DNA from 2 places in the Halarchaeum grantii genome. Region 2 is predicted to be linked to the other one. Evidence: riboswitches for the same ligand, from Rfam matches in the RefSeq annotation. Region 2 holds a riboswitch; the other holds the start of a gene.
The links. A riboswitch is a leader RNA that binds a small molecule or an ion and turns the genes downstream of it on or off. The one in region 2 is predicted to bind fluoride.
Positions count from the first base shown of each region.

Region 1: linked by a shared signal. The riboswitch ahead of IEY12_RS04415 (fluoride efflux transporter FluC) and the one ahead of IEY12_RS13250 (fluoride efflux transporter FluC) in region 2 are both predicted to bind fluoride.

Region 1 is NZ_BMPF01000001.1:806,328-814,219, forward strand. Features, by position in the region: gene ahbB (siroheme decarboxylase subunit beta) at 1-566, opposite strand, end outside; gene IEY12_RS04385 (anthranilate phosphoribosyltransferase) at 690-1,775, shown strand; gene IEY12_RS04390 (peptidylprolyl isomerase) at 1,840-2,391, shown strand; gene IEY12_RS04395 (ferredoxin) at 2,436-2,783, shown strand; tRNA gene IEY12_RS04400 (tRNA-Leu) at 2,826-2,908, shown strand; gene IEY12_RS04405 (universal stress protein) at 3,112-3,549, shown strand; gene IEY12_RS04410 (fluoride efflux transporter FluC) at 3,554-3,919, opposite strand; gene IEY12_RS04415 (fluoride efflux transporter FluC) at 4,109-4,510, opposite strand; fluoride riboswitch at 4,516-4,585, opposite strand; gene IEY12_RS04420 (DUF5813 family protein) at 4,672-5,154, shown strand; gene tmk (dTMP kinase) at 5,405-5,989, opposite strand; gene IEY12_RS04430 (complex I NDUFA9 subunit family protein) at 6,072-6,956, shown strand; gene IEY12_RS04435 (tubulin/FtsZ family protein) at 7,120-7,892, shown strand, end outside.
Region 2 is NZ_BMPF01000004.1:169,270-177,161, forward strand. Features, by position in the region: gene IEY12_RS13210 (heavy metal translocating P-type ATPase) at 1-54, shown strand, start outside; gene IEY12_RS13215 (heavy-metal-associated domain-containing protein) at 51-257, opposite strand; gene IEY12_RS13220 (DUF8129 domain-containing protein) at 390-605, shown strand; gene IEY12_RS13225 (low molecular weight phosphatase family protein) at 619-1,065, opposite strand; gene arsB (ACR3 family arsenite efflux transporter) at 1,074-2,237, opposite strand; gene IEY12_RS13235 (ArsR/SmtB family transcription factor) at 2,230-2,628, opposite strand; gene IEY12_RS13240 (homing endonuclease associated repeat-containing protein) at 2,988-4,205, shown strand; gene crcB (fluoride efflux transporter CrcB) at 4,343-4,684, opposite strand; gene IEY12_RS13250 (fluoride efflux transporter FluC) at 4,684-5,097, opposite strand; fluoride riboswitch at 5,106-5,170, opposite strand; gene IEY12_RS13255 (DUF8013 domain-containing protein) at 5,355-5,702, shown strand; gene IEY12_RS13260 (ArdC-like ssDNA-binding domain-containing protein) at 5,790-6,737, shown strand; gene IEY12_RS13265 (hypothetical protein) at 6,828-7,643, shown strand; gene IEY12_RS13270 (DUF8170 family protein) at 7,717-7,892, opposite strand, start outside.

The DNA of each region.
Region 1 (7,892 bases), on a different contig from region 2:
AGTTCGGTGAGGTCGCGGCGGGCGTCCTCGGTGACGCGCGTCGCGGAGACGTCGGTCTCCATGGCGCTCTCGCGCGCGAAGCGGTCGGAGTTGACGACGGGGAACTCGAGGTCGATGTAGTAGTCGGTGCGCATCGGGAGGTTGAGGACGTCGAGGCCGGTTCGGGCCTCGATGTCGGCGAGGATGCGGTCGCGGACCTCGCGGCTCCCGGCGGTGACGACGAACCACATGTTCCACGGGTTGTCGCGCCGGTAGTTGTGGTTCACCTGCCGGTAGGAGTTCACGACGTCGGCCACCTCCTCGAAGCGCGCGTCGGGCACGCGGAGGGCGGCGAGCGTCGAGGAGCCGATGACGGGCGGGTTGAGGACGGCGCCGAAGCGCCGGAAGACGCCGACGTCCCGGAGGCGCGCGACGCGGTCGTGGGCGTCGCGTTCGGTCGTGCCGAAGTCGTCGGCGACGGCGCGGAACGGGCGTTCGACGAGCGGGAAGCCGCTCTGGTAGCCGTCGACGAGCCGCGCGTCGACGTCGTCGAGCGCGTCGCGCCAGTCCCCCTCGAGCGCGGACATACCCGTCCGTAGGCGGGCGCCCCACTACCGTGTATCGGTTCCGCGCGCGCCGGTCGCGCTCGACGACGAAAGCGCGGAGCCGCGATGGGAGATTTTACGGCCGCCGCGTCCGTAGGTCCACGTATGTCGACGATATCCGAGTCCGAGGGCGAGGAGTACGGCGAGTGGCCGCTGAAGCGCCTGATGAGTGAGGTCGTCGGGTCCGGCCCGAAGTCCGCCGAGGACATGACGGCCGCACAGGCGACGGAGGCCTTCGAGCGCATCCTCGGCGGCGCACCCGAGGACACCACGCTCGGCGCGTTCTGGCTGGCGAACCGATGGAAGAAGAACGTCCCCGAGGAGCTCGGGGCGTTCCTCGACGTGATGGACCGCGAGTCCGTGGTGCGCGCCGCGCCCGACTGCGACCCGGTGGACTGCGGCGCGAACTACGACGGGAAGGGCCGCTCGGCGCTCCTCGGTGTGGCGGCGGGCGTCGTCGCGGCGAGCGCGGGCACGCCCGTCGTCGTCCACTCCGGCGACCGCGTCCCCTCTGGAAACGGCGTCGCGTACAAGCACGTCCTCGACGAGCTCGGCGTCGAGACGGACCTCGACCCCGAGGCGTCCGCGCGCATGACGGACGACGTCGGCTTCGGCTTCTACTACCAGCCGAGCTTCAACCCGGGCGTCCACGCGCTCCTCGAGCGCCGCAACGAGATGGGCGTGCGGACGTTCGTGAACACGGTGGAGACGCTCGCGAACCCCGCTGACGCCGACGTCCACCTCGGGAGCTTCTACCACCTCGCGTTCGCGAAGAAGATCGTGGAGACGGTCCGCGAGAGCGAGGAAGCGACCGTCTCGCGCGTCCTCATGTTCCAAGGGATGGAGGGGTACGACGACGTCCGCCCCGGGTCGACGACGGTCGCGGAGTGGAACGAGGGCGACGACCTCGCGGACTTCACGGTCGAGACGGCCGAGTACGGCATGGACGTCGAGAACGAGGACCTACAGGTCGAGGACGTCGCCGCCGACTCCGCCGCCATCACCGAGGCCGTGCTCGCCGGTGAGCGCGACGACGCGTTCGCGGACGCGGTCGCGCTGAACGCCGCGCTGCGCCTCTACGCCGCCGAGGACGTCGCCGACCTCGAGGAGGGGCTGGAGGTGGCTCGCGACGCCATCGAGACCGGCGCGGCCGCCGAGACGCTCGCCGACCTGCAGGCGTTCCCCGCCTGAAACCGCCGCCCGGCGACCGCCACGCACCGGTGGCGTTTTCCGTTCTTGCGCCCATCTCGGGAGTATGAGCGACCTGACGGCCACGCTGCACACGAGCGAGGGCGACATCGAGATCGAACTCTACCCGGAGAAGGCGCCGACGACCGTCGCGAACTTCGCGGGCCTCTCGAACGGGAAGATCGCGTGGGAGGACCCCGAGACGGGCGACGTCGTCGAGAACGAACCCTACTACGAGGACGTCCCGGTCCACCGCATCATCGCGGACTTCATGATCCAGACCGGCGACCGCACCGGCACCGGGCGGGGCGGGCCCGGCTACACGTTCGACGACGAGTTCCACGACGACCTCCGTCACGACGACGCGGGCACGGTCTCGATGGCGAACTCGGGGCCGAACACGAACGGCTCGCAGTTCTTCATCACGCTCGACGCCCAGCCCCACCTCGACGACCGCCACGCCGTCTTCGGCGACGTCGTCGAGGGCATGGACGTCGTCGAGGCCATCGGGAACGTCCCGACCGACCGGAACGACGAACCGATGAAGGACGTCACGCTCGAGTCCGTGAAGCTCCACGGCGACACCCGCGACCTCGACTACTCCGGCCTCGGCGTCTAGACGGACCGAACACCTGAAGCGCTCGGAGCCCTTCACCCTCCGGTATGAGCGATTCGGACGACGAGACCCCCGTCGACCCCTCGACCATCGGCGAGGCGAACGCCCCACCGGTCGCGGAGGCGCCCTACAAGATCATCTTCGAGGCGAACAAGTGCTTCGGCGCCGGGAAGTGCGCCGCCGTCTCCGACAACTGGGAGATGGACATCACCTCCGGGATGGGGAAGCCCAAGACCTACTTCTTCGGCGAGGACGCCCTCGACGACAACGTCGCCGCGGCCGAGGCCTGCCCCGCGAAGAAGGGGCCGGGCGTCATCCACGTCGTCGACCGGCGGACGGACGAGGAGGTCGCGCCCGACCCGCACGGCGACGGCACCCTCTCCGTGGACTGGTAGGACACCGAAAACGGTTTGCGGGCGAGCGGACAACTACCGGCTGCGAGAGTGGCTGAGCGGCCAAAAGCGGCGGGCTTAAGACCCGCTCCCGTAGGGGTTCATGGGTTCGAATCCCATCTCTCGCATGCTGTCGCGAACGCACGTGAGCGACGCATCGAGTGGGATTCGCGGCTTAGCGAGTCGCAGTGCGAGCGCACGTGAGCGACCGTCTCGCGTTAGTTCGAATCCCATCTCTCGCATGCTGTCGCGAACACGCGTGAGCGACGCGGGCACCTCGGGGTCGCGTCCGGCGGTCACGTTCTTGTGGCGGGCGTTCGAAGCGCGAGGTATGTACGAGCGAATTCTGGTGCCGACGGACGGAAGCCTGGAGAGCGACCGCGCCGTCGAGGAGGCGATCGACCTCGCGGCGCTGGCGGACGCGACGGTGGTGGCGCTCTACGTGGTGGACACGAACGACTACCGGTCGCTTCCGGAGGCGAAGTGGACGGCGTTGCGGAACGAACTCGAGTCGGAGGGCGAACGCGCGGTGGCGTCGGTGGCCGAGCGCGCGAACGAGGCGGGCGTGGACGCTGAGACGGTGGTCGCGGACGGGACGCCCCACGAGGTGATTTTGGAGCGCGCGAGGAGCGGCGACGTGGACGCGGTGGCGATGGGGACGCACGGGCGGAGCGGCGTGGAGCGCTTCCTGCTCGGGAGCGTGACGGAGCGCGTCGTCCGCGAGTCGCCGGTGCCGGTGTTGGTGGCGCGCGTCGACGAGTCGGAGTGACGGGTCAGCCCGCGAGCGCGAGGATGAGCCACGCGAGCGCGATGGCGGCGCCGGCACCGAGGAGGTTCGCGACGGCGGTAATCGCGGCGCGGACGCGCTCGCCGGTCTCCCAGAGCCGGACGGTTTCGACGGCGAACGAGGAGAAGGTGGTGAACGCGCCGCAGGCGCCGGTGCCGAGGAGAAGCATGGCGTCACCGCCGACGCCGGCGAAGGTGAGGAGGCCGAGGAGGAAGCTCCCGACGACGTTGACGGCGAGCGTGCTCGCGGGGAACCCGTCAGCGGCGACGGACTCGCCGACGGCGGTCCGGCAGAGCGCGCCGAGCGCGCCGCCGAGGCCGACGAGGGTGGCGGCGGCGAAGCCGGAGCTCACGAGAGCCACCTCCGGTGGGGAGTGCGAGTCAGTCGGGCCGGAGGTCCGGCGCGACTCGCGTGTCGCTCGCGTTCGCTCGCTCCCGCTCGTCTGGGCGCGGCGCCCTCTCTGCGGTCGGCTGCCGCGTGAGTCACGCGAGCCACCCCCGGTGGCGCGTGTGGGTCAATCGGGCGGTGGCCGTAGCAGCGGTCACGCGGACCACCCGGTGATCCGGCGGGCGAGCGTGCGGCCGGCGAGGACGGCGGCGAAGCCGAGCGCGTAGGTGAGGGCGACGTTCGCGACGAGGAGGGCGGGGCGCGCGGTGGCGCTCTGGACGGCGAACGTGCTGTAGGTGGTGAACGAGGAGAGGAAGCCGGTGGAGACGAGGAGGCGGACGTCTGCGGGGAGCGCCCCCCGGTAGAGGGTCCCGTAGACGAGGAAGCCGAGCGCGAATGCGCCGAGGACGTTCGCGAGGAGCGTGCCGGGGAGGCCGGGTGCGAGGAGGGCGGCGGCGTACCGGCAGTTCGCGCCGGCGACGCCGCCGAGCGCGACGAGGGCGGCGACGCGGAGGCGCGCGCGGAGCGGACCGGCGGTGAGTGTTCGCGTGGACATGGCTGTGTGACGGAGGCGTCATCAGCCGGTGTCTCCGGCGGTTTGGGGCGGGCGGACGCCATCGCCCGCGTCCTCGGACGATGCGACCGGCGGGCACTTAGCGACACCGGAGTGGCGCGTGGAGCGCAACGCCCATTTCCGTCGCTCGCGTTCTCGTGTGTATGAGCGATGTCGAGCGCGAGTTCGAGGAGAGCGAGACGTTCGCGGCCGAGGGCGACGCGTACGTCCCGACGACGAACGACTGGGAGGCGACGGTCGAGATCGCGGACGGGACGCTGACCGTGACGGTCCGCGTGCCGACGCTGTCGGCGGCCGTCACGGAGCAGGAGACGGTCGCGGACGTCGTCGAGGACGGGTGGTTGGAGACGCTCGAACTGCGAGTGGCGGACGCGCCGAACGTGACGCGCGCCGAAGAAGCGAGCCCGCCGACGGTCGAACGCGCGGGCGGCGACGTCGTCGTGGAGACGGTCATCGACGCCCGCGCGGGGCACGCCGCCGAGGACGCGCTCGCGGTCGTGAACTACGTCGAGGGGACGTGGTTCGAGGGCATCATCCCGGGCTACGACTATCGGCCGGACGTGCAGGACCTCCGGGACCGGGCGGCGGGCCGGGGGCAGTCGGGCGCGAGCGCCGACCGCCTCTAATCAGTCCATCGCGATGTAGGTCTCGGTGTCCTCGACGCCCCGGATGCCCTGAATCGCGTTGGCGGCGACCGCCTTCAGGTCGTCGGGGACTCCACGCTGACCGTGACGACGAAGTCGACGTCGCCGGGGAGTGGGACGTCATCGCCGAAGCCGACACCGAGGACGTGCAGGACCTCCTCGGCGCGTCCTCGTCGGGGATTCAGGCGCTCGAAGGGGTGGCGGACACGAAGACGTACATCTCGATGTCGGCCTAGTCGACGCGGGCGTCGAAGACCGCCTCGACGCGCTCGGCGACCGCGTCGGGCGACCGCGTGGCGTCGATGCGGACGAACCGCTCGGGGTCGGCCTCGACGAGGCGCTCGTAGTTCTCGCGGACGTCCGCGAGGAACTCGGCCTGCTCGAACTTGTTCGTCGCGCCGGCGCGCTCGGCGGCGGTGTGGGGGTCGACGTCGAAGTAGAGCGTGAGGTCCGGCTCTCTGGTCCACGGCTCGTGGACGTCGCGGAGGAACCGCATTGGGCGGGGGACGCGACCCGACAGGGCGACGCCCTGGTAGGCGTAGCGCGAGTCCGAGTAGCGGTCGGAGACGACGATATCGCCGCGCTCGAGGGCGGGACGGACGAGCCGGGAGAGGTGGGCGGCGTGGTCGGCCGTGTAGAGGAACGCCTCGGCGAGCGGGTCGGCGTCGTCGTCCCGGACGGAGCGAAGGACGGCCTCGCCGTACCACGAGTCCGTGGGTTCGCGGGTGAAGGCGTAGCCGTCGTCGCGGGTCTCGCGGAGCGCCTCCCAGACGGTGGTCTTCCCGCTCCCGTCGATACCTTCGAGCGTGACGAGCATACGCGGGGTTTCGGGCGTGGCGGTTTATCGCCACCGAAAGCCGGGGACTACCTTTAGGGTGGTACCGCCCGAACGAGGAACCATGAAGGTTCTCGTCACCGGCGGCACGGGATTCATCGGCACGCACCTCTGTCGAGAGCTCGTAGAGCGGGGCCACGACGTGACCGCGCTCGCGCGGACGCCGAACGACGACGGCGTTCCCGAGGGCGTCGAGGCGGTGACGGGCGACGTGACGGCGTACGACTCGATGGAGGGCGCCTTCGAGGGGCAGGACGCCGTGGTCCACCTCGTCGCGCTCTCGCCGCTGTTCAAGCCGAAGGGCGGGGACGAGCGGCACTTCGAGGTCCACCTGCAGGGGACGGAGAACGTCGTCCGCGCCGCCGAGGCGCACGACGTGCGCAAGCTCGTCCAGCTGTCGGCGCTCGGCGCGGACCCCGACGGCGAGACGGCGTACGTCCGCGCGAAGGGGCAGGCCGAGGCGGCCGTGCGGGAGTCCGAGCTCGCGTCGACGATCCTCCGTCCGTCCGTGGTGTTCGGCGAGGGCGGCGAGTTCGTCTCCTTCACGAGGACGCTGACGACGCCGTACGTCACGGCGCTCCCCGGCGGCGGGAAGACGCGCTTCCAGCCGATCTGGGTGGGTGACCTCGTGGGAATCATCGCGGACGCGTTGAAGCGCGAGCACGACGGCGAGACCTACGAGGTCGGCGGCCCGGAGGTGCTGTCGCTCGCGGACGTCGCGAAGCAGATCTACCGCGCGGAGGGGAAGTCCCTGACCGTGCTCTCGGTGCCGATGGGGCTCGCGGGCGTCGGGATGTCGATGGCGGACGCGGTGCCGGGCGTGCCGTTCGGGCGCGACCAGTACCGCTCGCTGCGCTTCGACAACACCGTCGCGGAGAACGACGTCGCGGCGTTCGGGCGCGACCCCGCGGACTTGAAGCGCCTCTCGGAGTACCTCCGAGAGCCCTAACCGAACGTATATAAACAGCTGTTATTCGGCCGAACGGTCGATACGGTGTACTTCGGTTACGAGGGCCGAAACCGCCGAAATCGTCAAATGGGGGGCGTCGTCCGACAGCCGTCATAACAACACTTATCCGTCTCATAGCTCTGTTCTCTGTAACTGGCACCACATGAAACTCGCAATGATCGGCTTCGGGCAGGCCGGGGGGAAGATTCTCGACAGGTTCCTGGAGCACGACGAGCAGACCGGGAGCAACGTCGTCCGCGCCGCCGTCGCGGTCAACACGGCGAAGGCGGACCTGATGGGACTCGAGCACGTCCCGCAGGAGAACCGCGTCCTCATCGGCCAGTCGCGGGTGAAGGGGCACGGTGTCGGCGCGGACAACGAACTCGGCGCCGAGATCGCCGAGGAGGACATCGACGAGATACAGGGCGCCATCGACTCCATCCCCGTCCACGAGGTCGACGCCTTCCTCATCATCACGGGTCTCGGCGGCGGCACCGGCTCCGGCGGGTCGCCCGTCATGGCGCGCCACATCAAGCGCATCTACACCGAACCCGTCTACGGCCTCGGCGTCCTCCCGGCGGGCGACGAGGGCGGCATCTACACGCTGAACGCCGCACGCTCCTTCCGGACGCTCGTCCGCGAGGTCGACAACCTCCTCGTCTTCGACAACGACGCGTGGCGCAAGAGCGGGGAGTCAATGCAGGGCGGCTACCGGCAGATAAACGACGAGATCGTCACCCGCTTCGGCATCCTCTTCGGCGCCGGCGAGGTCGAGCAGGGCGGCGAGGTCGCCGAGAGCGTCGTGGACTCCTCGGAGATCATCAACACGCTCGCGGGCGGCGGCGTCTCCACGGTCGGCTACGCCGCCGAAGACGTCTCCGACGAGAAGCAGAGCAGCGGCCTCCTCTCGCGCTTCACCGGCGGGGACGAGCAGTC
Region 2 (7,892 bases):
CTAGAAGAACGCACCGACGGCGAGCGTGGAGACGGCCGAGTGACAGCCGATTAAGCCTTTACGTCGTAGCCAGCCTGTTCGATTGCCACGTTCACGTCGTCGTCTGAGACTCCATCCTCGAGGACCACGTCGACCGTGTCAGCTTCGTGGTCGGCCTCAACCCGATTCACACCATCGAGGTTTCGCAAGGCGGTTTCCACGTTCTGTTCGCACCCGTTGCACGACATCCCGATGACGGCGATCGTCTTTCGCTCCATACGGGCCTGTAGACACTCGCGGGGGATGACCATTACGGTAACCGTTGTATCGGTTTTATCTCTATTAGAGGTGGGGCGTCATCGTCCGGAGAGTTGTTTGTGGCAGCCCCAAAGGGGTGGAGGCTTTTTGAGATGGGAACCACTGACGACGAAGAGAGTAACGAATTCCCTCCAGAGAAGCGGCTGGAAGCGCCGAACACACGCCTAATCGAGGCGGGGATCGCGACGATTCCCGATATGGAGACGCTCCGGGAGTGTGTTGCCTACGAGAACGCCCACCAGAATCGGACGCAGATTCTGCGCCGGCTCAAGTGGAAGGCCGAAGAGCTGCGTGAGGGCGAAGAGTGATACTCAGGACGGGTTACTCAGCTGAGCTGAACTCATCGAACAGCGAGATAACCCGCTGTTCGATTTCGTCACGAATCTCATGTACCTGATCGAGCTCCTGTCCATCAGGATCCTCCAGCGCCCAATCACGAACATCGACGTCCGCACCGACATCGCCGACGTCGAGCGTCGAACAACCCATCGTGGCGACGTAGTCGCAGGAGCGCAGTTCGTCCAGCGTGATCTCACGGGGGATCCGGTCAGAGAGATCAAATCCCACTTCGTCCATCACATCAACGACTTCGTCGTGCACATGGTTGGCCGGGTGGGTGCCTCCAGTGAGGATTTCGACACGGTCCTCGAGGCCACGTCGTTCTCGTTCGCGTTCTGCGAAGGCCGTGGACATCTGTGAGCGGCCAGCGTTCTGGACGCACATAAAGGCGATACGAATCGGGTCGTCTGCTTCAGTGTTGGATGACATTTTTGTGGTTAATCATCAGTCGTCGGCTCAGGTGCGGATGAATCGAGGCCCCCAGTATCGAAGCCACCCCAGTCGAACTTCCGCTGGAAGTACAGCGCGACGTTGACCAGCGCGAGCAGGACGGGGACCTCGATTAGTGGGCCGACGACGGTCGCGAACGCGACGCCCGAGCCAACGCCGAACACCGCGACAGCAACAGCGATTGCGAGCTCGAAGTTGTTTGACGCTGCCGTGAATCCGATGGCCGTCGTCGTCGAGTAGTCCGCACCGACTCCCCGCCCCATCCCGAAGCTCACCAAGAACATCACGACAAAGTAGATCGTCAGCGGCACCGCGATCAGGAGAACGTCACCAGGCGAGGCGACGATGTTGCCGCCCTGCGTGGCGAACATCACGATTACCGTGAACAGGAGCGCAACGAGCGTCAGCGGGTCGATCTTCGGGACGAACTCGTCGTCGTACCACGCTTCGCTTTTGGCGCGAGTGCCGACATACCGGGTGAGGAACCCGCTGGCGAACGGAATCCCGAGGAAGATGACGATCGCCTCGAACACCTGCATCGGCGTGATGTCGAACGTCGTGATGCCGGCGACGAGTGACTCCATTCCCAGTAGCGGCGGGAGGAAGAGCGCAAAGAACCAGACGTAGACGCCGTAGGTGACGATTTGGAAGAGGCTGTTGAACGCAACCAGCCCCGTCACGTATTCGGTCGAGCCCTCCGCGAGTTCGTTCCAGACCAGGACCATGGCGATGCAGCGCGCCATCCCGATGAACACGAGTCCAAGGAAGTATTCGGGCCGCGCTGGCAGGCCGGGCACGAGCCCACTGAAAAAGACCACAGCGAGCCCAAACATCAGTGTCGGACCGATCAGCCAGTTCTGGATGAGACTGAGACCGAGCACCCGCCAGTTGCTGAAGACGGTCCGAAGTTGCGAGTAATCGGCCTTCGCCAGTGGCGGATACATCATCGCAATGAGGCCGATCTCGACGAGATGGAAGTTCTGAATCGGTTGGGTCACCGAGGGGGCGACGAAGCCGAGCCCGACGCCGATCGCCATCGCGCCGAAAATCCAGACGGTGAGGTACTTATCGAGAAAGTCCATCGACCGCGGGTCGCCACAGCTCTCACAGTCACAGTTGGGGCCGTGGTCGTGGGCATCGACGTTACTCATCGGTCACGCTCCCCTCGAGGACAGTGACGAGCGCGACAGCCCGGTTGGTAGCGCGGTACTTCTTCCACCGGCCGTCCTTCCGGCCGTCGACCAGGCCTGCATCGACGAGTTTCGAGAGCGCGTGGCTGAGCCCGCTCTCGGTCACGTCAACGACCGCATTCAACTCACAGACGCAGAGTTCCTCTTGTGCGGCAACGAGCACACGGACGAGCGTATACCGTGTCTCGTTGGAGAGTGCCGAGAGCACATCGAGCTCAGCCTCTACCTGCGCAGTCCCGAGTGCTGCTTCGAGGGTGCTGAGCTCGTCGAGTCGGCGCTCGACGTCCTCGCTGCGACACTCCTCAAGTTCGTCGTCGAGATAGCGTCGAAGTCGTTCCGTCCCTTGTGCCATCGTAATCGAATTGAATATACTCTCAAGTAAGACTTCCGATTAATGTCCCTTATGCGGCTCATTCCGAGCCATATTCCATCTCTGTGGATAGGATACTTGACTCATTTCTAAAGACACTCATAGCCAGTCAATCGGGTGAAACGATTAACCAACATCTGGTGTGTATAGCCATTTGTTGGTTAATAGCGCTTCCAGCCTGTTGTTGGTGCCCCTGAGAGGGCGCGGGGCTGCAACCTGTGGCCCTGCCGCCCCGATCATAGACACAGGCCATTATCGATAGGATGACGCATCACAGAGACCAGTACGGACATTCAAATAGCGAGCCGGGACCAAACTGAGTGACTACCGCATCAGAAATTATGGACAAGAAGCTGTACTCGGAGGAGGAGCTCCTCAATCGGCTCCAGAAGTTCGCTGAGGAACTCGATCGTCCCCCGTCGCAGAGTGAGATGGACGATTCGGGGCCTCATGCTTCGAAGACGTACGGGAATCGGTTCGGATCGTGGAATAACGCACTCGAGGCTGCCGGACTTCAAACCGGAACGAACGACCCAAACGGACGGCCACCGACCCCCCAAGAGGATCTTCTCGCAGATCTCAAATCGGTTGCCGACATCGTAGGGGGAGCTCCGTCAGAGCGCGAATACGGTACTCATGGAGAGTATTCGGTGAAGACATACTGCAAGCGATTTGGAGGGTGGAATGCAGCACTACGGGCGGCCGGTTTTGAACCGAACGTCGAAATGAACCTCTCCGAAGAGACACTCATTACTGCCTTACAGGGGTTCGCTGATAATCTAGGTCGACCGCCCACAACAGATGAAATGGACCGGAGTGGCCCCTACACCTCGAATTCGTACAAGCGAGCTTTTGGAACCTGGAATCGTGCTCTTCGACAGGCCGGGTTAGAAGTCCACTCCGTATGGGATGTGAGCGAGGAACATCTAATATCGGAACTCAACAGTCTCGCCGCAGAGCTAGGCCATGTCCCTCGGAAGGATGAGATGCGGAACCAAGGGAAATGGAGTGCAGCGGTCTATCAGGAGCGATTCGGTTCGTGGAATGAAGCTCTCCGAGCTGCCGGCTTCGAGCCGAATCAGCGGTGGCGAATCCCACGAGAGGAGTTATTAGCCGAACTACGGGCTGTCGCGGATGATCTGGGCCGCCCACCGACAACGACGGAAATGAACGAACACGGAAAGTTCACTATCAAACCGTATCAGCGTGAATTCGGAACGTGGCGAACGGCCCTTCAAGCGGCCGATCCGGACTATTTAGAAAACTACCGTCAGTCAGATACTGAGATAGTTCCGTTTGGCTCAAACTGGCCACAGATTCGTGAGGAGATCATCACCCGTGACAACGAGTCCTGTCTGCGCTGCGGTATGGGCCGCGAAGCTCACCGCGAGAGGTTCGGACGTGATCTCCCGGTTCACCACCGGATTCCTCGACGCCGGTTCTACAACGACCCAGATCAGTCGGTCGACGATGCAGATGTACCGAGTAACCTGCTGACTCTCTGTATCCCGTGCCATCGCCGCCTTGAACGGCTGCCAGTCCAACCAGTAGTTGACTAACAAGCGAAGTTCTACGCTCAGTTCGAATCAAATCGCCGTCCAGCAAAGCGTCTACCTCCCGCCGGCGTGACGTAGATGGAGTTCTATTTTCTTCCCGATCTTCCCGAGTCGACTGGTAAGCGGGGGTTTCTCAGTACTTAGGATATGAGAAGCCACGCAGCTCCAAATGCAAGCAGAGAGACGGTCAGATTGCCGAGCGCATTCATGAATGCATCTCTCTGTTCGCCCTGCTCCCAGAGGCTAACAGTCTGAAAGCTAAACGACGAGAATGTCGTGAACGCCCCACAGAATCCGACACTCACCAAGAGGAGGATGTCGGAATCACTTACCCCAAAAATGACTGAGCCCAGGATGAAGCTCCCGAGCGTGTTTACGACGAGGGTGGCCCACGGGAACGACGTGTTGTCAATCAGCTGCCCGACCACATAACGCAGGACTGCACCGACTGCCCCGCCAATACTGATGAGGAGAATCTCCATTAATCATCACCCGGTGTTGGAGGCTGAATTGCAGTAGTAGACGTTGTAGCCACGATTTTTCGACTGGCGAGTACGCCACCAAATCCGGATGCGTAACTGGCGATAATATAGGGGACTGCAAGTTCCGGTGTGGTCAACGCAATGTCGGCCACGAACGTGCTGTAGGTTGTAAATGAAGCGAAGAAGCCCGTTCCGAAGACATAGCGCAGCCGTTTCGTGAGGAAACCATCTGCTCGAGCATCGAAGAGGAGTATCCCGAGTCCGAAGCTCCCGATGGTGTTGACGAGGAGTGTGACCAAGAGTGCGTCACCCGCTGCTGCCCCGACAGCGTATCGAAGATTCGCACCGACGATTCCACCAAGTGCAATCAATACGATCGCTTCCCCGTGCCGAATGAGTTGTCTCCGTAGCATCTGACGAACCGGAAATAGGAGTCATCAGCCGTATCGGCGGTTGGGGAAGGCGGACTCCATCGCCCGTGTTTCACTTCTGTCTCCGGTGAACGGACAGATAAACGCACCGTTCTCCAGAATATTGAATGACCGCTGAGAACTGGGTGTCGGCGTAAATCACCGTTGGGAGTGGCCAATAGAGGGCGTCTGATTCGACTGTTTTTCGTGCCCCCAGAGAGGGCGAGGGCTCCTTCGAGAGCCCTCAGAGGTGACTTCCAGTGAGTCAACAACAGCGTCCTGACAACGTCTCGATCGACGACATCCCGGTCGATATCGACAACACGCAATCAGCAGAGGTCGATTCCGCCGACGCGCCCGACGAAATCGAGTCCATCACCCGTGGGCTCGCCGGTGAGCAGCCGCCGACGAATCCGTTGGTCGTGCTGAAATCGGCCCGGTGGTGGTACATTCACGGCAAGGGCGGCACGGATCCCGCCTTCCAGTGGGCCATCGAGTGGGCGCGTCACCTTGCGACCGACACGCCTAGCGACGTTGAGCGGTTCGACGAGTTCCTCGAGTACCTCGTTACGGTCGGCTTTGCTGACGAACGCCACGAGCTCCGCTGACCGACAGAGCGGTTTTTTGAACGCCCCTGAGGGGTGCGGCGCGGTCTGAACTGTTGCAGTCGCCGTGAACTCGATTCGGTGAACACAATGTCTACGACCAGAGACTCGTCGGTCTCCTTCGACCAGACCGACACGCGATCCGACGAGATGAACAGCACTATCGAACAGTGGATCGACGACCTCGTCGCCGGCGTCGACGACGCGCAGGCCAGCGAAGAGTTCCAGGAGTGGCTTGACGTCCAGAGTCGCTTTCACGACTACTCCTACCGGAACACGCTCCTCATCAAGCGGCAGTGTCCCGAGGCGAGCCGGGTTGCAGGCTACCGGACGTGGCAGGAGGAGTTCGACCGCCACGTCACGGAGGGTGAGTCGGCCATCTGGATCTGGGCACCGATCATTACCAAGCAGTGCCCGGAATGCGAGAACTCGCCGAGCTACCACGAGGATAGCGGCTGTGAGTACGACGAGACGCCGCCCGAGGAGTGGTCCGAGGGCCTGGTCGGGTTCAAGCCCGCGCCGGTGTTCGACATCTCCCAGACCGAGGGCGAGCCGCTTCCCGACCTGGACACGGAAGCGACCGGGGACGCCGGCGACCTCGTCGAGCAGTTGACTGACGCCGCTGACGACCTCGGCGTGACGGTGCGGATCGTTCCAGCCGAGGAGTGGACCCACGGCGAGGCGAAGGGCATCTGCGAGCAGCTGAGCCTCGTCGACGTTCAGCCGCTCGTCGAGGTGCGTGATCGGGAGAACGAGGCCGACCTCGCGCGGACGCTGATTCACGAGTACGCGCACGCTCTGCTCCACTTCGACGTCGACGACGACACCGAGCGGGCAAAACGCGAAGTCGAGGCCGAAGCCGTCGCGTACGTCGTTGGGCGGTACTGCGGGCTCGACACGAGCGGATCGGCGTTCTACCTCGCTGCGTGGGAGTCGGACGATTCCGAGGTCGTTCGCGAGCGGCTCGGACGGATCAGTTCCACAGCAGAAGAGCTCATCGACGTGCTCGAAAGCGAATCCTCGTCCCAACATAGTTAACCAACAGAGTGATGGATCCCTTCCGTTCTGTTGGCTAAGTTTTTCAGCGCCCGCCGAGGGGCGGAGGCGCATTCAGACCTCCGTCGAACGATGACTGAACCCTATCTCACGACGGTCCTCGAGGAAGCCGAGCACGTTGCCGAGCAGCACGACCAGGTCGCTCGTACGACAGACAACCAAGCCCACGAATACCTCCGATACGCCGTTCTCCGGGTGCTTGAAGGAGAGGCAGATCACCTCCCGGCGGACTGGACGCCGATCGACGGCGTAACCGTCGGCTACGGGAGCGACGATGCGATGTACGACAGCTGGAGCTCCAGCGAAGACTGGTGGGAGACCGTCCCGCCGCAGGAGGCGTGTACCCGCTTCCGGGTGTTCTTCCCGGACGACCACCAGACGGTTCCCCGCGACATCGTCGACGTGATGGCCGCGCTGGGTGCCTGGCGCGTCTGGACTGGGTGCGCAGCCGCGTGCGGCTCCTACGACCATCGCGAGCGCCGCGAAGTCCACTACCTGTGGCCGGAAGGCCATCCGGTGGAGGAAGTGCTCCACGAGCGGCTCAGTGGCCCTGCGGAAGCCGTCGCACCGGACGGAGGCCGAACGGGCGACGTTCGCGACCGACTGGTCGTCGACGAGAACGCAGAGTCACGGGATGATCTCGGGCCCCGCACGAAGCGTGCCGTCGCCGAAGCAATGGACGTCTCACTCCTCTCGAACGGTGGCCGCTACGAGGTACACTCCACCTCCGGGAGCCAGTACGAAGTCGACGTCATCGACGAGTCGTGTTCCTGTCCCGACCGGCAGCAGCGCTCACCCGAAGACGGCTGCAAGCGTCGCGTCGATCACGAGATCAAACGGGGCCGTGTTCCCCGACCAGATGGCCGACTCCCGACTGATGCGGACTGACCCTGATTAACCAACAGAACAGCCTTTTCACCACTGTCGTTGGTTAACGCAGGCAGTCGCGGTCTCGTCGTCGTCACGGAAGGTCTTCTGCCGCTTCAACAAGCTCCTTCTCGGTCTGCCAGGGATACAGCCGTCCCTCCCGGTCGAACAGCTCGAAGACGCCGTCCTGCATCCAGCCGAAGGGGTGCTCTTCGTCCTCGTACTCCCGCTTGAGAACATGGCTCTTCGAGAAGAACTCTGTCGTGCCGA